Linked DNA regions of Siphonobacter curvatus. The protein of the gene in region 2 interacts with the protein of the main gene of each other region in a pairwise test. Links are inferred from orthologs where the notes say so. Each region holds a gene or a part of one and is shown on either strand. Other genes may lie near its edges. The genes, in order: nusG and rho.

Region 1 (11,780 bases), on a different replicon or contig from region 2:
CTCAGCCAACTTATTCGCATCAAAAGATACTTTACCAATCGAAGTATGGATGATACCTGTTTTATCTACTTTGAAGTCGATTTTACCGGCTTTCACCTCGCGAACGGCGTTACCTACTTCCAGCGTAACGGTACCAGATTTAGGGTTAGGCATCAAACCACGGGGACCGAGGATTTTACCTAAACGACCGATTTTAGCCATTACCGTAGGCATCGTGATGATTACATCGATGTCCGTCCAACCACCCATGATCTTTTCGATATACTCGTCCAGACCTACGTAGTCAGCACCGGCAGCCTTCGCTTCTTCCACTTTGTCGGGAGTACAAAGAACCAGTACCCGAACGTCTTTACCCGTTCCGTGGGGAAGGGCAACTACGCCACGTACCATTTGATCCGCTTTACGGGGATCTACACCTAAACGAACATCAATGTCAATTGAAGCATCGAATTTGGTGTAAGAAATCTCTTTCAAAATCGCCGCAGCTTTCTCCAGTTCATATGCCTGAGCCTGGTCGAATTTTGAACGAGCTTCTTTTTGCTTTTTAGTTAACTTTGCCATGTTTATGGACTATTTTGGGGTGGTGACGAGCTTTCCTACAAGTAGGTCTGCTCTCCCCCGTTGGGAAAATTATTCTTGCCAGGGGGCAGTACCTGAAACCGTGATCCCCATACTGCGAGCCGTTCCAGCAACCATTTTCATAGCAGCTTCGATCGTAAAGCAGTTCAAATCGGGCATTTTCGTTTCAGCAATCGTTTTCACCTGATCCCAGCTTACTGAGCCCACTTTCTTCAAGTTAGGCTGAGCAGAACCCAGTTTCACTTTAGAAGCTTCGAGCAGCAGGTTAGCAGCAGGAGGCGTTTTGATTACGAAATCAAACGACTTATCTGAATAGTAGGTAATCAGTACAGGCAATACCTGACCCATTTTATCTTGGGTACGAGCATTGAACTGCTTGCAGAATTCCATGATGTTCAGACCTTTGGAACCCAGTGCCGGCCCAATTGGGGGCGATGGGTTAGCCTGTCCACCTTTCACTTGCAATTTGACGTATCCGGTGATTTGCTTAGCCATTGTTTGGATAAAATTTTGGGCTGTATCCAGCCCACGTTGCATCTATCGAAAGAAGCAGAAACGAAACTTGGGCAACTCTTTGGAAGCTTGAACTGCCATCTACCCCGGTGGCTCACAACACCCTGGGATAAGCTATGTGTTCGTCTTAGCTTTCTTTTTCTACTTGAGCGTAACTTAACTCGACGGGGGTATTACGGCCGAAGATTTTAACCGTTACGTGAAGTTTCTTCTTATCGTCGAAGATCTCTTCAATGGTTCCTGTAAAGCCGCTGAAAGGACCATCCATTACTTTAACCGATTCGCCTTTCAGGAAGGAGACCGATGAAGCAGAAGTCTCTTCGACGACCTCATCCACCTGGCCTAGCATTCGCTTTACTTCAGAAGCTCGCAGGGGAACAGGAATTTTGGAATTCTTGTCTTTATCATTACTACCCAGAAACCCAATTACACCGGGCATACTGGTAATCAAGTGCATTACTTCTCCGTTGGACAAGTCCGCTGAAATCATGATATAACCGGGGAAAAATGCTTTTTCACGGATGCGTTTTTTGCCATTCCGCATTTCCACAATTTTCTCCGACGGAATCAGAATTTGCGGTACAGAGTCTTGTAATTCTTGTCTGGCTACTTCATTCTCCAGATAAGACTTTACTTTTTTCTCCTGACCGGAAACGGCCCGCAAAACATACCAATTCACGTTACTCATATTCTTCTCAGTTTTCAGTTTCCAATTCTCAGTTTTCAGTAAACGCTGCTTGGATGTACCAACTGTAAACTGACCACTGCCAACTGTAAACGCGTTACTTACTTGGAGAGGCTATAGAAAAGATCCAGCAAATTCTGGAAACCGGCATCCATCAGTCCTACTACGATCGCGAAGATCAATGAAGCAATCAGTACTAACCAGGAGCTTGATTGGAGATCTTTGAACGGAGGCCAGGTGATATGCTGCGTCACTTCGTCCCAGGAAGCTTTAAACAAAGACGTTACCTTTTCCATGTGTTTAGTTTAAAGTTTTCAGGTTTAAAGTTTAAAGTCTGACGAAAAGTGTTTCATCAAGGGGTACTTTAAACTTTAAACCTGAAACTTAGTTGCACGGGCACCAGGATTCGAACCCAGACCGAAGGTTTTGGAGACCTCTGTACTACCCTTATACTATGCCCGTGTGTGCATGTACTCTTATTTTGGGACTGCAAAAATAGAGTTTTGTTTTGAGTTCGTCAACTATCTGGGCAATTATTTTCCAGTAAACTGAAAACTTTTTCTCTATAAATAAAGAAAGCGTCCCGAAACGAGACGCTTTCTTTACGAGTATACTAAAATTACAGGATTTCAGTAACCTGACCAGCACCTACGGTACGGCCACCTTCGCGAATTGCGAAACGCAGACCTTTATCCATAGCAATGGGGTTAATCAGGGTTACGTCAATCGTGATGTTATCACCAGGCATAACCATTTCTACGTTCTCAGGTAACATGATCTCGCCCGTTACGTCCGTGGTACGGAAGTAGAACTGAGGACGGTATTTGTTAAAGAACGGCGTGTGACGACCACCTTCTTCTTTAGAGAGGATATACACCTCAGCTTTGAAGTGGTTGTGAGGCTTCACTGAACCAGGCTTACAGATAACCATACCACGACGGATATCGGTTTTCTCAACACCACGGAGCAAAAGACCTACGTTGTCACCAGCTTCTCCACGGTCAAGGATTTTGCGGAACATTTCCACACCCGTTACCGTAGATTTCAGGTTTTCTGCACCCATACCCAGGATCTCAACAGGATCACCAGAGTTGATTACACCCGTTTCGATACGACCGGTAGCTACCGTTCCACGACCCGTGATTGAGAATACGTCCTCAACCGGCATCAAGAAAGGCTTGTCCGTTTCACGAGCAGGCGTTGGGATCCAGCTATCTACAGCGTCCATCAGTTGTTCGATGGTAGCAACCCATTTGGGTTCGCCATTCAAACCACCCAGAGCAGAACCTTGGATTACAGGAATGTTATCACCGTCGAATTGGTAGAAGCTCAACAGATCACGGATTTCCATTTCAACGAGTTCCAACAATTCTGGATCGTCTACCATGTCAACCTTGTTCATGAATACTACCAGCTGGGGTACACCAACCTGACGAGCGAGCAGGATGTGCTCACGAGTCTGGGGCATCGGACCATCCGTAGCAGCTACTACGATGATAGCACCGTCCATTTGAGCAGCACCCGTTACCATGTTCTTCACATAATCCGCGTGACCAGGGCAGTCAACGTGAGCATAGTGACGATTTTCAGTTTGGTATTCTACGTGTGCCGTATTGATCGTGATACCACGTTCACGTTCTTCAGGAGCGTTGTCAATTTGGGAGAAGTCTCTCTTCTCGGCCAGACCTTTCTCAGAAAGAACTTTAGTGATCGCAGCAGTCAAAGTCGTCTTACCGTGGTCAACGTGACCAATTGTACCAATGTTGACGTGCGGTTTCGAGCGGTCAAAAGTCTCCTTTGCCATTTTTTAAGAGAATTATCGGTTTCGCGATTGGGTTTAATATTGATGAAAGTGTACTTGCGAAATGAGTCACTTGCACCTTTCCTTACGAAAAAAGTCCCTCTCTATGCGGAGAGGGATTTCGCAATGCCTGATCTTTCAACCTAAACTACGGAAAGAAAGTTTCAGAGCCTTTGAGGGGATTTGAACCCCTGACCTCTTCCTTACCAAGGAAGTGCTCTACCCCTGAGCTACAAAGGCAATAATCTTTACTTACGTTTGAGATCTACTGTGTAAGTAGCAAATCTCCGTTGTAATGGGTAAATCTTACGAGCGTAACTGAAACTTTACACAAAAATTCTTCCCGAATGGAAAGAATTTTAAAAACTAAACGCTCAAATGTTTGAGCGGGCGACGAGGCTCGAACCCGCGACCTGCAGCTTGGAAGGCTGCCGCTCTACCAACTGAGCTACGCCCGCATACGACTAAACTAAAATAAGAACCCGACCCAACGGGTTCTTATCAATTGTGGGGCGAGATGGATTCGAACCACCGTAAGCATACGCTAGCAGATTTACAGTCTGCCCCATTTGGCCACTCTGGTATCGCCCCAAATGGTAATTCTTTAATCTTGTATCAGAGAACTTTTTCCCGTTACCTTCCGGTTTGGAGTTGCAAAAGTACAGTGATCTTTCGCCCATGTCAATACCCTACTTAAAAAAAATTCTTGTCGGTTTCCTTTTCTACTCCCCCATTAGTCGCTAATGCTTTCATTGTCAAACCTTTCAGCTTTTATGCTTTGTTGAAAAAAATTTCTGTTTTATAAAAAAGGAGTAGCCGATTCCTCCGCTACTCCTTTTTAACTCTTCCGTTAAGCCTAGTTCAGGCGAACGCCGAAACTAACGGCTTGTACTTTGGGACCACGAGCTTCCTGATATAGTTCATTCAGATCATATTGAAAAAACAGATCAACAGAGTTACGGAAACCAATTTCCGCCATCAGGCCGTACCGGAAATCATTCAGCCAGTAACCAGCGTGATTATGATCCTTCTTATTATTCTGCGTCTTGGTTTTCGTGTAACTATCCAGTCGGTAGCCCACGTATCCTCCAGCCCCAATGTGCGAAATCACGCCTTTTCGTATAGCAATGGTTGGCATAACGGGCACGGTCACGTAACATACCGTCAACTTGCTCTTTTTCAATGGTTCCGTAGCTTCGGTGAACTCAATGCGTTCCGCTCCTTTTCGAGCTACGTTGTTACCTTCAAACATGAAATTATACCAAGTGAATTCAAACCCTAATCGCATGCGTAAGGCAACGTCCTCTCCCCTAATCAGCGTAGGATTTCGGTAAAATCCGAGCGAGAAAAACCGCGATCCCAGGGGCCGTAAATCGTAGTCCTGAGCATTGTAGTTGAGGTCTTCTTTTTTACCGTACGCGTTTAATCCAAAGGATATTACGAAATTATCCTGATCGTTCTGCCACCACGGACGCGTACGTTTTACGCGTTTGATCTGATAAGTCGTATCTCCGTTGGCTTCAATGGTAATCTGGCGGTCTTGAATAGTAATGGTACCGCGGCCTCTCTTGCGGTATTTGTCCCCATCAACTTCGCCTAAAATTACTCGCGTTGTACCCTCTTGAGAAGTAGAGTCAATCTTTCCCCCTACATCCTTCAGTAATCGATTTACATCGTAGTTAAGGAGCTTTTTCAACTCCTCTTTATTTTCTCCGTAGATGATAATGCGGGACTTGTCTCCCATCACCACAATAATCGAATCCCGAACAATATCACTGGCTGAAGCCATGCCCAGCGTTCCTAGAAAGGCCAGCAAAACGGTAACGATGCGTTTCATAAGATATTTCTAACGATTTAACTTCCAGATGTCCGATCAGTATGAAAGGTTGCTTAATTCTTTTTAAAAAGATTGTCTTCGGTTCGGGCCATAATCGTTTTTCCGTCTAGACCCACTTCTTTCCATTCGCCTTCCTGAATGTGCTTAATGCCTTTAGCCAGGCGAGAGAAGAACTTACCCTTCGAACGTTTACCGAGGGCTTCGTCTCGGGCTACACCCGAGGCCGCTTCGTCGGTTTCCGTTACTTTGACTATAAACACTTTTTGCTCAGCTACTTCCTGGGTTTTCGTAGCCGCCTGAGCGACCATTTCTACCGGTGCACTGGGGGCGACGGATACGGAAGGTTTGGTATCTAATGTTTGCGGTGTAGGGCTCGTCACGGGTGTGGCAGCTACCAGCTGTTCTTGGGCCGGTATGGCCTGCGGCCTTGGCTCTAGGGCTTTCGCTCGCGGTTCTTTCTTTTTTGTGGCAGCCAGCTCTACCTGCGGTGCCCTTTCAGGAGTTATTTCAACGGGATTGGGAGTAACTACAGGTTCTGCTTCTTGCGGAGGAGTAGTGATAGGCCTTACTACTTGAGGCTTTTCTACTGCTAACTCTGGCCCCATAGCTGTCGTAGCGGGTTGAATCATCCACCAACCCGCTAGTAGCAGTACGGCTACGGAAGCTGCTGCCGAGTACTTAGCCCACAAAGGCAATCCTTTCCGCTGCGTATGGCTATTATTCAGCCGTGACTCCAGCTTATTCCAGGCCTCAGATCGGGGGGCTTGCTCGTGGTCCTTTAATTTTCGGGCGAACAAGTGGTCAATCGGATGATTTTCTTTCGGTTCTTTCATACGATTAATAATTTATTGACAACCGGGCATCGGTTTCGGTAATGAGCCGTTGTAACAACGCTCTAGCCCGGTGTAATTGCGATTTGGACGTACTCTCGGTTATTTGCAAGGTACGAGCAATTTCTTCATGGCTGTACCCATCAATGGCGTATAAGTTAAATACCGTTCGGTATCCCGTAGGCAGCTGATCAATCAGTTTAAGCAGGTCCGCTACTTCCAGAGACGTCTCAGGAAGCTGCGGATCGGGTTCATACAGGATTTCATCATAACTCGTTTGCCAGCCCAGCTGTTTTTTCGAACGCAATGCCATCAAACATTCATTGACTACAATTCGACGAATCCAACCTTCAAAACTTCCTTCCAGCTTAAATTGACTGATGCGTTCAAACACTTTCACAAACCCTTCCACCATGCATTCTTCCGCTTCATACTCATCTTTGAAATATCTTCGGCAAACGGCTAGCATCCGGGCCGAGTACTTTTCGTACACCCGTCGCTGCGCTTTAGGGTCAGCCTTCTGACAGGCCTTTACCAGTTGCTCTTCCGTTTGAAATAAAGATAAAATTTTCACAAGACGGGATAAGGGTAGTTTTACTGTTTAGTAGATGCAGAGCCCTTTGCAAAGGTTGCAAGCCCTTTTAAAATTTATTGTAAGAAGGTGAAAAAATAAAAACCTCCTAGTCAAAAACTAGGAGGCTACTTATCGGCAATAAATCAATCACTACAACTTAACTACTACTGACTAATCCCTTTCATGCGTTGCCAGAGTGCCATTTTCTGAGCGTATTCCTTTCGGCTACTACGGTACCAGAAGTAAGCAATCAAAGCCACAATCAAATAAGGCATTACTAATAAATACAAGATCCCGGTATTCAAACCTGAACCATTTAGGTAATGACCGTCACTATACGTACTTTCTACAGAAGCCCGGCACATGGCACATTGGGCGAAGGTAAGGGTACAAGAAAGTAGTACCAGTACTCCAGAAGCCAGCAAACGTTTCATTCGTCTCGAAAACTTTATTGGTAATACGGACTAATCATCAAATAAGCAATCACGCCCGTTACAGATACGTACAGCCATACGGGATACGTCACTTTCACAATTCGCTTGTGCCGGGGAATCTGATTACTCCACGCATAATACACCGCCAGCAGCACAAAAGGTACCACCACAATGGATAATACAATATGGCTAACTAGAATGACATAATAAAAAGTTCGCACGCCCACCCCTACTCCACCAAAAGCAGTAGATTCATTGGTGAGATGGTATAAAACGTACGAGACCAGAAATAACGAACCCAGCACGAAAGCCGTTTGCATGGCGCGGCGGTGAGCTGCGACATTGCCCCGTTTAATCATGATATAACCGATGATCAACAGCACAGCCGTAGCCGTATTGATTAAGGCGTTTAAATGCGGCAGGAGTTTGGTCCATTCGCCCATCTGTACCTTCGGCACACGCGGATTAAGTAGCACCGCTACGGCCAGGGGAATAACCACCGATAAAATGCGAATGAGTCGCAGGTAGCTCTTTTGCTTTTCCTGCGGTATGGTTAATGGACTCATTTGGATTCTCGTTTTTTATAAATATCCAGCAGTACTCTAACTTCAAGAATTAAGCGATCAATTTCTTCCTTATCCTCACCATCGTAATAGCCCCGTATGACGCCTTCTTTGTCCACTAGTACTAGTTTGCTATCATGCGTAAAAGCGTCCGCCGTTTGGGCATGATCATCCTGTACCGCTAGTTTATAGCCTTTGATAGCCAACTGATAAATTTGAGCTTTATCACCCGTTAGAAAAACCCATTTCCCTGGTTCAGCGTCGTAGCGTTTTCCGTACGCACGAAGCACCGAGGGCGTATCATGCGTAGGATCAATGGAATGAGAAACGATCAATACATCTGGATTATTGAGGAATATATCCTGAATCCGGTTCAATTGCGTAGACATCTTCGGACAAATCGTTGGACAACGACTAAAGAAGAAATCGGCTACGACAATTTTTCCTTTCAGTAAATCACCAGTGACCCAGGTACTATCCTGATTCAGTAAATTGAATGCTGGAATCGTATGATAAAGCGTATCCTGTTCAGGTTCCCACCAGGCTCGATTCGGGCCATTTTTTTTGATGATTACCTGATTCGTTAAGGTATCCCGTAGTGGAAAATACCGGGGTAGCGAATAATGATTGACGCCACCGAAACGAATCCACAAAAAGAATAAAACCGGAATCACTAACATCAAGATTAGGATTCCGGCTTTTTTAATATTCCACATAGCTATTGCTCCTCATGAAGCGAATGTACGCTTCTGATTCGTTCTAGACCGAACGCTTAGTAAGAAGAGATGAAACCACCTTCCATCAGCAGAGCCAGTACTAACCACGCGATGAAAACGAGCGGAACAATAATGGTCCAGAATAAACTCTTGGTTTCACCCGACAAGTGCATGAATTCACCCATGATGTATGCTGCCTTTACAATGGTCATACCCACGAAGATGGATACTTTCAGCAAGTGCATATGGTGAGGTAACGAAAACGCTACGACGAATTCCAGAACAGTAATGATCAATAGAATCCAGAAGGTACGCCAAATCTTCTTGGTTTGCGGTTTGGCTACCATCTTACCGTTCTTCTCTACATATTCAGTGTATTCCGATGCCATATTTCTTTTCGATTATACCAGGTAAAAAAATGTAAATACAAAGACCCAGACCAGATCCACAAAGTGCCAGTACAGACCGACTTTTTCAACCATCTCGTAGTGTCCGCGACGTTCGTAAAGACCCATACAAACGTTAAAGAAAACGATAATGTTTAGAATAACGCCGGACGTTACGTGCGTACCATGGAAACCCGTAATAAAGAAGAAGAAATCAGCAAAGGGCTGCGGACCGTACTGGTTCACGTGCAGGTTCGCTCCGAATACTTCTTTCGTTACCTGTACGCCGTTAATGACATCCGTTAAAATGGTCGGCTTATCCGTACCCGTGATGAAGTGACCCCATTCCCAAGCTTGTGAGCCCAAGAAAGTGATACCACCCAGGATCGTCCACAACATCCATTTTTCAACATCAGCTTTATCTTTCCGGTGACCAGCTTCCACTGCTAATACCATCGTTACTGAACTGAAGATCAAAATGAAGGTCATTAAGCCTACGAAAACCAGGGGTAACTGATAACCGTGGAAAAAAGGAACCGCTTCAAATACGCGTTCTGGAATCGGCCAGTACTGATTCGAAAAAACGAAATTTTCCACATCCCCGTCGTATGCTGGGTGGGCGTAACGCACCAGTCCATATGCAATTAACAGGCCAGAGAAAGAAAAGGCATCTGATAAGAGGAACAACCACATCATCAGTTTACCATAGCTGGCTTTCATCGGTTCGGCACCGCCCAGCCATAGTTGTTTCGGTTCAGCAGCAGCGTGTGTTGCCATGTACGCTAATTCAGTTTACAGTTAATAATTTCGTTTTTCGCTCCGTTGAGAGGCGTAATATCGTGGCTTTTTTACTAGCGGAAATTCAGCAAAAAGATGAAAAGGTACAGCCATAAAGCATCTAAAAAGTGCCAATACATCGCTGCCATTTCAATACGGTCTCTTTTCTTGGCGTGGATTTGCATTCGCCAGGCTGCCACAAAAGCAAAGATTAAAACAATCAGACCACTAATGATGTGCAGGCCGTGAATGAAAATCAATACGTCAAAAAAAGAAACGGCTGGATTGCCAACCAGGAATAATTTCTGATGAACTAACTCGTAGAAACCTTCTACTTGCAGATACAGAAACACCAAGCCGAGTGCAAAAGTAATCGAAATCGCTGTTTTGAGTTGGCCAAATTGGTCTTTTTTTGCAGCTCGTACCGATAAATGCATAAAAAGACTGCTGACCAGCAGAACGCCAGTACTATACCAGAAAATCATTGGTATTTCAAACTCAAGCCAGTTGCCTTCTGCCCGACGTACCAAATACGCACTCGTCCAGCCCGCAAAGGACATGGTGATGGCGGCTATGGTCAGCCAGAGCATGAATTTTTTAGGATGGAACGAAAAGGTGGGTTTGGCTTCTTCCATCAAACTTGGAGCAGATGTTATTTCAGTATTCATGACGATGTAAATGCTGCGATTACGTTAAAAAGCTACGTTAAGCTTTATCCAATAAAAACACGATTTGGAGAATCGGCAGATAGGTAATGGAAACAAAAAACAAGCGGCGAGCGGCGGCATCACTAATTTCTCGCTTTAAGTAAAAGGCATGGCCCAAGAAAAGAAGTCCACCCAGCGTAGCGATGATGGCTGAAGCGATGCCCGTAATTCCTAACTCATAAGGAATCCAGCCTAGGGGTACGAGAAACAAGGTATAGCCAATGATAGCCCGGGCCGTTTTCGCTCCTTTGTCTCCTTTGTAGGGTAATAACTGAATTCCCGCCTGTTTGTAATCTTCATCGATCATCCAGGCTAGTGCCCAGAAATGCGGAAACTGCCAGAAAAACTGGATGGCAAACAGTACACCTGGTTCCCAACCAAATTGATTCGTAGCGGCTACCCAGCCAATCATCGGAGGTAAAGCTCCGGGAATGGCTCCTACGAATACAGCAATCGGTCCAGAACGCTTTAAGGGCGTATAGACAAACCCGTATAAGATGACCGAAAGAATAGCTACAATAGCTGAGCGAAAATTGAAGAAATGGACGAATAGAAAAAGACTGAACACAATCAGCAACAAACAATAGATCGTGGCCTCACGTACCGTCAATCGTCCCGAAGGTAGAGGCCGATTACGCGTACGTTTCATCAACGCATCGCTGTCTTTCTCGTAAATCTGATTGATGATGTTCGAAGCGGCTGTAATGAAGAATCCGGCGATTGTAATGAGGATTAGTTTCGCCCAGTCTACTTCTTTAACCGCCAAATAATAACCGAAGGCTCCGGACAAAGCAACAAAGCTACTCAGGCGATGCTTGAGTAATTCAACATATGCTTTCGCTTTTTCCTGCCAGGTAAGTTCTAATACACTCGTTTTTACTTCAGACATTGCTCGTTCCTAAGGCCGCTGAATACGAATCAGTCGATGCCGCTTTAATGGTACCGAACACACGTTCGGCATTCAGTAGTAAATAAGCTACAAATTGTACGCCCAGCATAACCAATGCCAGTGTAAGGTGTACGGGCTGTAAGTAAGCAGGAATGGAGAAGTACGCCATTCCTATACCCGTCAGAATTTCAACAACCACTAAAGCCAACATTGCTTTAGCGTAGGATTTCAGTAAGCCGTCCTGACGGGTAGACTGCCACAGGGCTTTGATAAACCAACCATGGACGAAAAGAACAAGTAGTGAAAAAGACCGGTGTACGTAAAACCAAAGCCCGGATTGACTAGCCTGTTCGATCCATTGGCTACGATTCTCGTAACCAATGCGGAAGATAACTTCATCAATCGCTTCACGTACCTGGGTACCCATCAAGACCTGAACTACCGACAAAGCAATAGCCCAAGCCAATACTCGATTCAGTAAGGGTTTGT
Region 2 (12,018 bases):
AATCCCGTTGGAGAAGGGTTATTCAGGTATTGATAGAGAAAGGTTTTGCTACTTTCAGTCATAATAGGATGGAAAATGATAATGATGTGTAGGTACTAAGAACGAAAAAACCAGCAAAATTACGCATGATTCGTTCGCTGAATGGTACTAAAAATTCGGACCGTTTACCTTCCTTTTCGCAGTTCGTCCTGCCATTCTTTCAGTTCCACCCAACGTCCCTGCGTAGCTAATTTGGCCTGATCAGGCCAGGTCGTAGGATCATGCATCTGAAACCGGGAACCGGCGGCATTCAGGATTTCTTTAATCCGCTCGGGCGAAGTAGCGGCTAGCTGGGTGAAGCTGGAAATACCTTCATTATTTAACAGCTGCTCGATTTTGGGACCGATCCCTTCTATCACTTTCAGATCATCCGGTTCTTCGTATAAGATCGGAGCGGCCGTTCCGGTTGTGATTCCCGGAATCCCTTCCGCCGGCGTTATGTCCATCGGAATTTCCATCAACGGCAGTTCTTCCACAACAACGGGAACGGGTGGTTTCGGCTTGGGCGGATTCGTCTTTGACTCGCGACAATGCTCCAATTCTACCCGTTTGGTAGCAATTTGCATTTGCATCGCGTCGATCTTACCGTGTAAAGCCCGGCGGCCCAGTAACCAGCCTAAACCGGCCGCCAAACTCATAAACGTGACCGCTTCGAGCACGGCAATGGGAATATTCTGACTTAACGATTGTACAAGTAGCATAGTTGATGTCGAAGGATGAAGCTCTGTTTATTCTTTTCCTTTTTGCAATTCCTGTTGCCAGGCCCGAAGTTCATCCCACTTGCCTTCCTGAGCCAGGCGAGCCTGACGGGGCCAGGTATTGGGATCCTGAATCTGAAACCGGGAACCCGCCGCCCGCAGAATAGACATGACGTGCGAGGGTTCGGCTACGGCTAGCTGAGCAAATGTTTTGATGCCGGCTTCGTGCAGAAGCTTTTCAATTTTCGGGCCAATTCCTTCAATTTTTTTGAGGTCATCTTCTTCGTGCGGTACGGCAGCGAGCGGCTGTATGGCTTCTTCCGCGGGTGGAGCCACAATGGGTTCGGGCAGCGGACCGGCGGTTCGAACCGGCGGCTTGGGTACGTACAGACCTTTATGACACTGATCCAGGTCAAACTCAATCTGGCGAATTTCCGCTTCGAGATGATGGAGTGTATTCTTACTTTTCAGAAATCCAATCAGGTACCCCAGGATACCCGCCCCCAGCAGAAAAAGTAGGTGTTGAAGCCACGCACTTTCCAGTTGTAAGGGATTAAAATGTTCATACATAATTGCAGTGATTTGAAGGATAAGTCAACCTGCCAAAATGGCTAGTGCTTACATTTTTTGTTCCTGAACAACGATCGTAACCCGACGGTTGGCTTTTCTGCCCGCAGGCAGGGCGTTATCGGCAATGGGTTGCGTTTCGCCTTTTCCATCGGTTACCAGCTGTTCGCTTTTTATGCCTTTCCGGATGAATTGTTTCTTTACCGCTTCCGCCCTACTTTTCGATAAACGCAGGTTATGATCGTCGGGCCCTTCGCTGTCGGTATGACCAATCAGTGTCAGGCGTTTATCTGGATGCTGTTTCAGGTATTTCTTCGCTTCCTCAAAAAATTTATCGTTGTCTTTTGTCCGAATAAATTGGTTACTACTAAGCGGGAAATATAAATCCATGGGTTTGAAAATCCCTTCATACGTAGCGGCAGCCGCTAGTTCTTCTTCGGTTTGTCCTTTTGGTGCTCGTAAGACGGGGGCAGGTTCAGGTGATTCAGGTGTAGCGGGTTCAGATACTGCGGGCTCGGCTAAGCTGGTTTCAGCAACCGTATTCGGGAGTTCAGTGGCACCTGCAAAGGCAAACCCAGCTCCGTAAATGGAATCGGCCGGACTAAAGGCCAGATCCAACTGTTTGGCATCGATTCGCACCTGTGGCTGCGGGACGCCAGCCTTCACAAAATACTGACGGATGGCATCGGCCCGGGCCTGTCCCAGGGTCGGGAAAGACGTATTATTTTCCTCAATGGAGGAATAAAATCCGGTAACGGTTAGAATCTTCTTGGGGTTTTGTTTCAGATAACCGGCCAGAGCCTGTAGTTGGGGCTCGACGGCTCCGGTCACGACTCGTCCGTTTGACCGGCCAAAACTCAGGTTGTTCTCGGAAGTAACGTGAAAATGAGAGCCATCCTGAATATCCAGGGCAGGACTGATAAAGGCTTCCGAAGATTCCGTTTTCGTAAGAGGTTTGGGGTTTCCATCACACAATTGTTTAATCTGACAGACGTGCCAGTAAGTCCCTCCGGCTATCCAGCCGATGAGTACCAGCCATGTCAGGGTTTTGGCGATTGACATACAGAAGGTTAGCTAATAAATGTACCGATAAACATAAACTTGTTTTCTTAGACTAAGCTTCAGGATGTGGGAGTCATTCACGATTCGGAGCAGCGAAAAAAGACAGAAGCCTAATCGAAAGCAACAAGAATTGAATGATAAATGCAAATTTACTTTCGATTCCAATCTTGCCCCACTTTACACAAGTGTTTGGCAGGATCACTTAAAAAGCAACCGTATTTAACGGAAAAAGTTATAAAAAAAGCCTCACCCGTAGGCGAGGCTTTTTTTATACACTTATCGTAAGGTCAAATCTTAGCGATTCATTGACAACAGGAACTCTTCGTTCGAACGGGTACCTCTCATTTTTTCGAGCAGGAACTCCATCGATTCCACCGAGTTCATGTCGGACATATACTTCCGCAAAATCCAAACACGCTTAAGCGTTTCGGGATCCATGAGCAGATCTTCGCGACGTGTACCCGAAGCCGGCACGTCAATGGCAGGGAACATCCGGCGGTTGGACAGTTTCCGATCCAGCTGGAGTTCCATGTTACCCGTACCTTTGAATTCTTCAAAGATTACTTCGTCCATCCGGCTTCCGGTTTCGATCAGGGCCGTAGCGATGATCGTCAGCGAACCACCGTTTTCCACGTTACGGGCTGCTCCGAAGAAGCGTTTGGGTTTGTGTAAGGCGTTGGCATCTACCCCACCCGAGAGAATCTTACCGGAAGAGGGTACCACGGTGTTATACGCACGGGCCAGACGCGTAATGGAATCTAGCAGAATCACGACATCGTGACCGCATTCTACCATCCGCTTGGCTTTTTCCAGGACCATGCTGGATACTTTCACGTGACGGTCCGCCTGTTCGTCGAAGGTGGAAGAAATCACTTCCGCTTTCACACTACGCTGCATATCAGTTACCTCCTCGGGACGTTCGTCAATCAGCAGAATTATTAGGAACACTTCCGGGTGGTTACGGGCAATGGCGTTGGCAATTTCTTTCAATAATACCGTTTTACCCGTTTTAGGCTGAGCAACGATCATCCCCCGTTGTCCTTTTCCAATCGGAGCGAACAAATCGAGAATACGGGTAGAATTTTCGCGGCCCGAAGTAAACAGGTTCAGTTTTTCCGTCGGGAACAGCGGCGTCAGGTATTCGAATGGAATCCGATCCCGAATTTCTTCCGTTGTTTTTCCATTTACGGATTCAACCCGTAACAAAGCAAAGTATTTTTCTCCTTCTTTCGGCGGGCGAATGGCTCCGCGTACGGTATCCCCCGTTTTCAAGCCGAACAGCTTGATTTGGGAAGGAGACACGTAAATATCATCGGGGGAAGCCAGGTAGTTGTAATCCGCCGACCGCAGGAAGCCGTATCCACCATCGGACATGATTTCGAGTACGCCTTCGTTTTCAATCAGGCCATCAAACTCCCGGATATGCTGGTTATAGTTTCGCTTCACCTGCTGCTGCAATTGCTGCGAACGCGGGTTGGGCTGCAAAGGCTGACCACTTTCGTCGGTACGACCTTCACGGGGCTCACGAGTAGTGGGACGGTTTGATTCAGGGCTTACCGGATTGGCTGCCGGTGCCGATTCGCTTTCCGAAGGCATCACTTCCATCGTGGACTGATACGCTTCATCCAATGAGAAATCATTTGCCAATTCAGCGGGGATTTCCATTTCATCTACGGGCTCAAATGCCTGCTCCTGCTCTTCTGTCACCGGCATAACCGATGTGGGTATAGTATCAGGTAGCTCCTCGGAAACACCACCCCGACGAATACGGGTGCGTTTGTGGCGATTTTCGGATTCCGTTTGGGCCGTCGTAGTAGGTAGTACTTCAACCGGAGCAGGCTCGGGTTGAGATGCAGGAATCAATGCAGCGGGGCTTTCTTGAACTTCCTCTGGTACTTCTGAACTTATAGATTCCGCTTCGGGAGCGGAAGGTGCAGCGGGCTCTTGGGCCGTTTTTCGTGTACGACGAGCCCGTGGTTTATCGGATGCTGCTGGCATAGGGGTAGGACTAGCGGGCTTCTCTTGGGAAGTTTGCCGCTCTAAAATTTTGGTAATGAGTTCGGATTTGGACAGTTGGGTTGGATTGGATATACTCAACTCCCTTGCGATTGCTCTCAATTCGGACAGCAGCCGCAAACTCAGCTCTTCTGATGTATACATGAAAAATACGTATCAATCACGGCCGTGCCGGAATAGAATGAAACAGGATAGTCAGGCGAAATTGATAAATGCGTTGGGTTCTTTCGAATTCATTCACAGGAGGGTAAAAGCTACTACTGTCGGGGAAGAGGATGGTTCCGGCTTCTGGGATGCGTCGCTGGGGTGAATGAATTGCAAAGGTAAAATGTTCTTCAGCAATTTGTCAATATCTCTATGTAAACTTTTTTAGGACAGCGAATTATCACTGACGGACTGGGTTTGAAAATCATTTTTAAGATTTACAGTGCTGATTGGGCTGGCAAAGCGAACATCATTTGCTTCGACAATCTGCATAATTTTAAAATTCAGCTCTTCCTTCACGCGATTAAAGGTCCGGAAATCACTGGTTTCTACATGATAAATGATCAACACGTCAAATGATTGATCGCCGAAGGTATCGAAACGAACGCTTCCGGGCTTGTTTTTGGTAAATTCATGGGCATCAATAGCGTCCTGAATCTGATCAATCACTTGCTTTAAAGCCACCGCAGACGTTTTTAAATCCAGACGAATGGTGTATTTCGCTCGTCTGAACTCCCGCTGACTCTGGTTTTCCAACATTTGAGAGACAATCAAACGATTGGGAACAGTCATCATACTTCCGTCTACCGTGCGTATACGTGTACTGCGAAACCCGATTTTTTCGACGTCGCCCATCGTCTGGCTAATCTGAATGGAATCGCCAACGACAAAGGATCCATCGGCAAAGATGGTAAAGGAAGCGATCAGGTTTTCGAGCGTTTCGCGGGCAGCCAGAGCGACCGCGATACCTCCAATACCCAACCCTGCAATCAGCGTCGCAACATCAATATTAAAAATCTTGCCTGTGATGATTAATCCGGAAATTACCACCACCAGTACAATCAGAATGTCCTTCAGAAAAGGTACTAACTGATCGTCTACTCTGGTTTCGGTCCGTTCGGCCCTTCGTTTGAATACGACAGCCAGAAACTTAACGAAACGAATCACAGCCCACGTCAGAGCCAGGATAAGCAAACTTTTATAAATCCGGTAAAGGATGAGTCGAATGCCAAACTCGGTTTTGTGAGCTAAACCCCAGTGGATGGGAATACGGATCAGGTCGAAAGCAAAATACACCATGACCAGTAAAAAAACGTATTCCAGCGGACGGCGTAATAGTGCGACAAACTCCTGTACACTTACTTCGTTTTCCCGGGAGACTTTGCGAACGACGGCAAAAAGTACCTGGCTGAGTAAACGTCCAATGGGGCGACGCAGTAAGGTACCGACTAGCAGAGTACCAATAAAACCAAAAAAATTGAACCAGTGATTACCTGGAAGTACTTTATTTAAAAATTCCTGAAACGGTTCCATTCGAACTGAACGGGATTGTAAGCCTTAGCACGACGAAGACGCCAGTTGCTCTTTCCAATACCGGTAGGCTTCGGGGGTATCAACGCTAATTAACTCTGAGGGCTGCGGGGGACACAGAAGTGTAACGTCGGAAGTTGTTAAAAATTTCCGCAAGCTTAAATGATTTTTTTCAAATAATAAGCGAATCAGCGAAAAACTCCTGGGTTCGTAAATCGTTACCAGGGGTTCCGGTAACGCATCAGCCCCGGCAAAAGCGGTTGCCAGACTTGCGGAGTTACGATTTTGCACTAACGATTCCAGTGTAACGTGCTGAACGAGTGGCATATCCACTGCTAAGACCAACCAGGCCACGGAGGAATTGGTTCCGAATGCCGTAAGTAATCCGCCCATGGGCCCTTGCTGGTACGAATCGATCTGACAATTTTCAACGGCTGGCCGTTGCTGCTCCGGATTTACGGATACGTATACGCATTCGCAGTACCGTTGCAGAAGTTCATAAGCTCGTTTCCATTGCGGCTGGTTCCCGTACGGAAGCCAGGCTTTATCCGTACCCATACGAGTACTTTGTCCGCCGCCCAGTACCAGTCCCCAGAGCGGTGGCGTCACCTCGGTATCGGGAAGTAAAGCCATAGGTGCGTATTATTTTCCCTGAAAATCGGATTTGCCGCCGGTTTTTTTCAGCAAACGGGTTTCCTCAATGACGATCTCATGGGACAGAGCCTTACACATGTCATACACCGTCAGAGCAGCAATGGTGGCTCCGGTGAGTGCTTCCATTTCTACGCCCGTTTTCGCTTCCAGGGCACAGGTACAGTCAATCTGCACCCGATCTTCAATGACTTCGATCTGAAATTTACAGGAATCGAGCCCCAGTGGATGACAGAACGGAATCAGCTCTGACGTTTTCTTGGCCCCCATCGTTCCGGCAATAATGGCCGTATGGAAAACGGGACCTTTCTTGGTACGAATGTCGCCATCCTGCAAGGCCGCCAGTACGGCCTCGGGCAGACGCACCACACTACGGGCCGTAGCCGTACGCCGCGTTACGGCTTTATCGCCCACGTCTACCATGGTTGGATTGGCCTGTTCGTCAAGATGAGTGAAGCTCATAAGGTGTGTTTTCAAAAGTCAATAAAAAACGCGTATCCGGGAGTTGTTCCCCTGATACGCGTTCAAATGTACTTTTTTTACGGATTATCGGGCACCCGGAGGGCAGTTTTTCAGCAAAAAGTCCGTATAGGTTTTAGACAAGTGTTGAGACGTTCCCTGACCTTCGGAAATACTGTGCGTCCGGTTCGGATAAATCATCAGACTGAACAATTTACCCGCTTTGATCAGTTCGTTGATCAATACTTCCGCATTCTGGTAATGAACGTTGTCATCGCCCGTACCGTGAATATACAGCAGATTACCCTTCAGATTTTTCACGTGACTGATCGGTGAACCTTTCAGATAGTCGGCCTCGGCTTCTGCCGGAATACCCATGTAGCGTTCCTCGTAAATGTTATCGTACAAATGCAGGTTCGAAATGGCCGCAATGGCGATACCGGTCTGATATACGTCCGGGTACTGCATCAAGGCGTTCAGGGTAGACATCCCACCCCCACTCCATCCCCAGATGGCAATCCGGTCTTTATCGACAAAGGGCCATTTGATGACTTCCTGCGTAGCCAGGGCCTGATCTTTGGCGTTGATAATGCCATTGTTCCGGTAAATGGCTTTCCGCCACTCCCGACCCTTCGGAGCGGGCGTACCCCGGTTATCCAGTGAAATGTAGATGTATCCTTTGTCGGCCATACTACCCTGAAACAGACGGTTGTAACCCACGCCAAACTGATCGGTTACCGTGGCCGAAGCGGGTTCGCCGTAGACATAAAACACCACTGGATACCGTTTGGTCGAATCAAAATTGGTCGGTTTCACCATCCAGCCGTCCATTACGGTTCCTTCGGAGGTTTTTACCTGGAAGAATTCGACTTTCATCCGGCCGGGTTTTAATTCCGGCAGACTTTTGCCATCCGCGGCTTTGTGCGAAGGCAGACTGATGAAGCTCTGCGTCGGCTGCGTATTAGCCGAGGAGAAATCGTGCTGAGCCCACAAACCGTTGGGAGAAATTTCGTAGTCATTCGTGCCCGCATACGTGGCCGGGGTCAGGCGTTCAGCTTTTCCTTTACCATTGAGCTTCAGGCGGTACAGATACTGCTGCGTGGCGTTGGTGGGGGAAGCAGAAAAGTATACCCAACCGTTTTTCTCATCCACCGTATAGATTTTAATAATGTCGTATGGTTCTGCTGAAACGAGCGTTTCCTTGCCCTCTTTTGTAACGCGGTACAATTGACGCCAGCCACCTTTTTCGCTCAGGTACAGGAATTCTTTGTTACCCGCCAGCCAGTACCAGTTGGTCACTTCGCTTTCGGCCCAGTTACTACGAACGTCTACCCAGGCGTCGTCCTTTTCGGTGTTGATGGCCTTCGCCGTTCCCGTGGTTCCATTGGCTACGTAGAGCGTACTAACCTGTTGACGACGGTTCAATTGCTGAATGAGCAGTTCCTGACTTCCCGGAATCCATTCCATACGGGGCAGCAGGTTGTTATCCGGCTCACCGGGAATCTGAATTGGTGTAATTTTTCCCGTAGCTACTTCTACCGTTTTCACAAACGTTGGAGACGGTTTCTCGCCTGCTTTCGGGTATTCAACGGGGACGTTAAAGGAGTACGTTGAATCTGTATTGTTGATCATCAGGAAGTTCCGGATCTTGCGGGCATCCACCGTCCAGAACGCGATGTACTTGCCATCGGGCGACCAGCGAAAGCCATCGCGGCAGTCGAGTTCTTCTTCGTACACCCAATCGAAGGTACCATTAATCAAACGATCCGTACCATCCGTAGTGAGGGCTTTGGCCGTTCCCGTACTCAGGTCTTCTACGTACAGGTTATGACCGGAAACGTAGGCCGCCTGCGTACCATTGGGCGAAAGCTTGGCAAACATCAGCGAGCTTTCAGGCCGTGATGCTCCGAGTTTTTTCAGGGAATTACTGGCCAGATCCAGCACGTAATAATCACCCCGGGTCGGGTACCGCCACACGCGTTTGGCATTGGTATAGAGAACGGCTTTTTTGAGGGTAGGCAGGTAATCAAACGCCAGTACGCGAATGGGCTGCGTAGCACCCTGCGGAATGAGCTGCTCTTTTTTAATAAGCGTCGTTTTCGTACCCGTTTTTACGTCAACCTGTACGAGCTCGCCACTTTGAAACTGCCAGTACGCATTTCCATCGGGCGACCAGTGAAACTTGCGGGCATCCAGGATGGTCAGGGCCTGGGGGCCATACGGCTCGGTACTGGGCTGAGCCAGCGATACCACCGAAACCAGTAAAATGATCAGGGGGATTAGGAAGGACTGTTTTCTCATAAACTTGGTTTTGCATGTGTGACTGGAACCGGTTCTCAACGTTATCCTTATCAGCTGGGGTCAGAGCGGTTTTCCGACGATCACAATTCCACAAAGAGAACCAAGAAAATTAATATTTACAAAGCATTCGCCGACCGAAGCATTGATTGAATAGACATCCTCTCCCATCTTTGAGTTTCATTTGTTCGCTGCTGCTCTTATGCTTTCCGTACACGAAGCTTTTACTACTGTTTTTTCCCAGACGATTCACTGGGGTACTGAATCGGTCTGGCTCCACGAAGCCGGCGGACGCGTGCTGGCAGAAGCCATTACGGCCGACCGTGATTTCCCGCCTTTTGACCGGGTAACTATGGATGGTATTGCTTTATATCTGGAAGCTCCCATTCAGGAGGGTTTATTCCGGATTGAAGCCACGCAATACGCGGGCGAGGCGGCCAAACACCTCATCTCCCGGGCTTCGGCTATCGAAGTGATGACCGGGGCGGTATTGCCCGAAGGAACCAATACGGTGGTTCGTTACGAAGATCTTGTTTTTTCTAATTACGGAGATAAACGCTTCGCGGCCCTGCAAAATCTGGTTACGCCCGGACAGAATATTCACATCCAAGGCAGTGACCGTATAACGGGTGAAGTGCTCATTCCGACGGGTACACGCCTGGGATCATCCGAAATCGGAATCCTGGCTTCCGTGGGAAAAACGCAGGTACTGGTTGAAAAACGCCCCAAAGTGGCTCTGATTTCGACGGGAGATGAATTAGTGGAAGTCAACCAGACGCCCCTGCCCCACCAGATTCGCCGGTCAAGCGGTTACCAGCTGGCGGCGGCTTTGCAACAAATCGGGTTTTCGAGCCAATTGTTTCACCTACCCGACCTTCCAGAATCCCTGGAGACGAACATTCAGGATATTATGAATCGTTTTGAGATCCTGATTCTAACGGGGGGTGTGTCGGCGGGTAAAAAAGATTTCATCCCCGCTACGCTGGAAAAACTGGGCGTACAAAAGCATTTTCATCAGGTAGCCCAGCGACCGGGAAAACCGCTGTGGTTTGGCACGCGGGGTACGCAGCATGTAGTCTTTGCCCTGCCCGGGAATCCCGTATCGACGTTTGTTTGCTTTTTACGGTACGTTCGCCCCTATCTCGTCCACGAATCAGCAGTTCCTGCCAAAGCCGTACTGGCGGAAAATCTCGTATTTAAACCTAATCTCACGTACTTCGTACCCGTAGCCGCTAGTTTTGCTGAAGATGGCCGACTCATGGCCCAACCGCTCAAAGGCTCCGGTTCCGGCGATTTCGCGAATTTGCTGGATTGTACGGGGTTTCTGGAACTACCCGCCGATCGCTCGGAGTTTCAGGCGAATGAAGTATTCCCGTATCTGGCGTTTCGGTAAAACCTCCGCTTGAATTGATTCGATTCGTATTCCGCTCCGCTACTACGTCCCGATTTCATTGAAGCAGGAACACGTTGGCAGGCCTATTTTCCTGAACAATTAACACTATACGTCAGATCTGGGAAAGATAAACTATTCCCGCCGATACCTGAACCGTTCTGCTATTCCTCTGCTTGACCCGAGAAAGAAAGTACTGTTTCAAAATCGCTAAACCTATGTTCACGCTACCCGCTATGCTTCAGGAAGTTCAACAAGAGTTTCGGCGAATCTTTCAGTATTGGGAAACGCACGACGTCGATCCCCGGGGCGGCTTTTACGGGCGGGTGGATGCTCAGAATCGACCCGATCCGGCGGCGGATAAAAGCATTGTACTCAACGCCCGGATTCTCTGGTCTTTTTCGAATGCGTACCGGGTTACCAAAAATCCAGCTTATCGTACTTTGGCCGATCGGGCCTTCGCGTATATTCAGCAATACTTTATGGACGCGAAACACGGCGGGGTTTACTGGTCGGTCCAAGCCGACGGTACGCCGCGTGTCACTACCAAGCAGCTGTACGGACAGGGTTTCGCCTTGTACGGTCTGAGTGAGTACTACCGGGCTACGAAACAGGTCGAGGCCTTAACAGCCGCTCAGCAATTATTTCGTACGCTGGTTGAGCGGGCGTACGATCCTAAAAACGGTGGATTCATTGAGGCGTTCCATCAGGATTGGTCCAATACGGACGAGTACATTTTAAGTAAAGGCGAACTCCGCAAGTCCATGAATACGCATTTGCATCTGATCGAGCCCTTCACGAATCTGTATCGGATCTGGCCCGATGCGAGTGTACAAAAACACGTCCGTTCGATGCTAGAACATGATTTCATGCAGCACATCATCGACCCTACAACGTACCACATGCGATTGTTCTTTACGGAAGACTGGCAGGTACGCTCTTCGGAAGTATCCTACGGGCATGATATTGAAGCTTCCTGGCTACTCTACGAAACCGCTGAAGTACTGAACGACAAAGCCTTACTGGCCAAGACGAAAGAGTTGAGTTTAAAAATGGCGACGGTAACGCTGGAAGGTCTCAACCCCGACGGAGCCCTCACCTACGAATACAATCCTGAAACCGGGCATAGAAACGAAGACCGGAGCTGGTGGGTACTGAGCGAGCAACTGGTGGGTTATTACAACGCTTATCAGTTGTCGGGCAAGCAACATTTTCTCGAAAAAGCCCGCAAAAGCTGGGAGTTCATCAAAACGTACTTACTCGATACGAAAAACGGCGAATGGTACGAGAAAACCGATGCCGCTCATCATCCTTCGTTGAAAG

The links.
Region 1: the proteins of rho (region 2) and nusG interact in binary tests that used the Escherichia coli proteins (3 or more experiments, as listed by UniProt). The link is inferred for Siphonobacter curvatus from one-to-one orthologs.

Annotation. Positions count from the first base shown.
Region 1 is NZ_PTRA01000007.1:43,609-55,388, forward strand. The notes cover bases 1-2,735. They hold nusG (transcription termination/antitermination protein NusG), read right to left. Parts: upstream 1,781-2,735; coding sequence 1,220-1,780; downstream 1-1,219. Other genes in these bases: rplA (50S ribosomal protein L1), read right to left, coding at 1-561; rplK (50S ribosomal protein L11), read right to left, coding at 631-1,074; secE (preprotein translocase subunit SecE), read right to left, coding at 1,879-2,073; tuf (elongation factor Tu), read right to left, coding at 2,397-2,735. In the rest of the region: more of tuf, read right to left, coding at 2,736-3,581; C5O19_RS23025 (outer membrane beta-barrel protein), read right to left, coding at 4,435-5,415; C5O19_RS23030 (hypothetical protein), read right to left, coding at 5,469-6,248; C5O19_RS23035 (RNA polymerase sigma factor), read right to left, coding at 6,253-6,819; C5O19_RS23040 (hypothetical protein), read right to left, coding at 6,984-7,253; C5O19_RS23045 (DUF420 domain-containing protein), read right to left, coding at 7,268-7,819; C5O19_RS23050 (SCO family protein), read right to left, coding at 7,816-8,532; C5O19_RS23055 (cytochrome C oxidase subunit IV family protein), read right to left, coding at 8,589-8,921; C5O19_RS23060 (cytochrome c oxidase subunit 3), read right to left, coding at 8,934-9,695; C5O19_RS23065 (cytochrome c oxidase subunit 3), read right to left, coding at 9,770-10,363; cyoE (heme o synthase), read right to left, coding at 10,401-11,291; C5O19_RS23075 (COX15/CtaA family protein), read right to left, coding at 11,284-11,780. UniProt on the Escherichia coli protein: Part of the processive rRNA transcription and antitermination complex (rrnTAC). The complex forms an RNA-chaperone ring around the RNA exit tunnel of RNA polymerase (RNAP).
Region 2 is NZ_PTRA01000001.1:1,820,850-1,832,867, reverse strand. Bases 2,094-5,066 are described here. They hold rho (transcription termination factor Rho), read right to left. Parts: upstream 4,527-5,066; coding sequence 2,661-4,526; downstream 2,094-2,660. Other genes in these bases: C5O19_RS07505 (mechanosensitive ion channel family protein), read right to left, coding at 4,752-5,066; C5O19_RS07515 (OmpA family protein), read right to left, coding at 2,094-2,366. Outside these bases: C5O19_RS07530 (M42 family metallopeptidase), read right to left, coding at 1-62; C5O19_RS07525 (hypothetical protein), read right to left, coding at 165-740; C5O19_RS07520 (helix-hairpin-helix domain-containing protein), read right to left, coding at 768-1,307; more of C5O19_RS07515, read right to left, coding at 1,356-2,093; more of C5O19_RS07505, read right to left, coding at 5,067-5,900; C5O19_RS07500 (NTP transferase domain-containing protein), read right to left, coding at 5,925-6,530; cyclic pyranopterin monophosphate synthase MoaC, read right to left, coding at 6,540-7,010; C5O19_RS07490 (S9 family peptidase), read right to left, coding at 7,095-9,308; C5O19_RS07485 (molybdopterin molybdotransferase MoeA), read left to right, coding at 9,508-10,698; C5O19_RS07480 (AGE family epimerase/isomerase), read left to right, coding at 10,914-12,018. UniProt on the Escherichia coli protein: Facilitates transcription termination by a mechanism that involves Rho binding to the nascent RNA, activation of Rho's RNA-dependent ATPase activity, and release of the mRNA from the DNA template.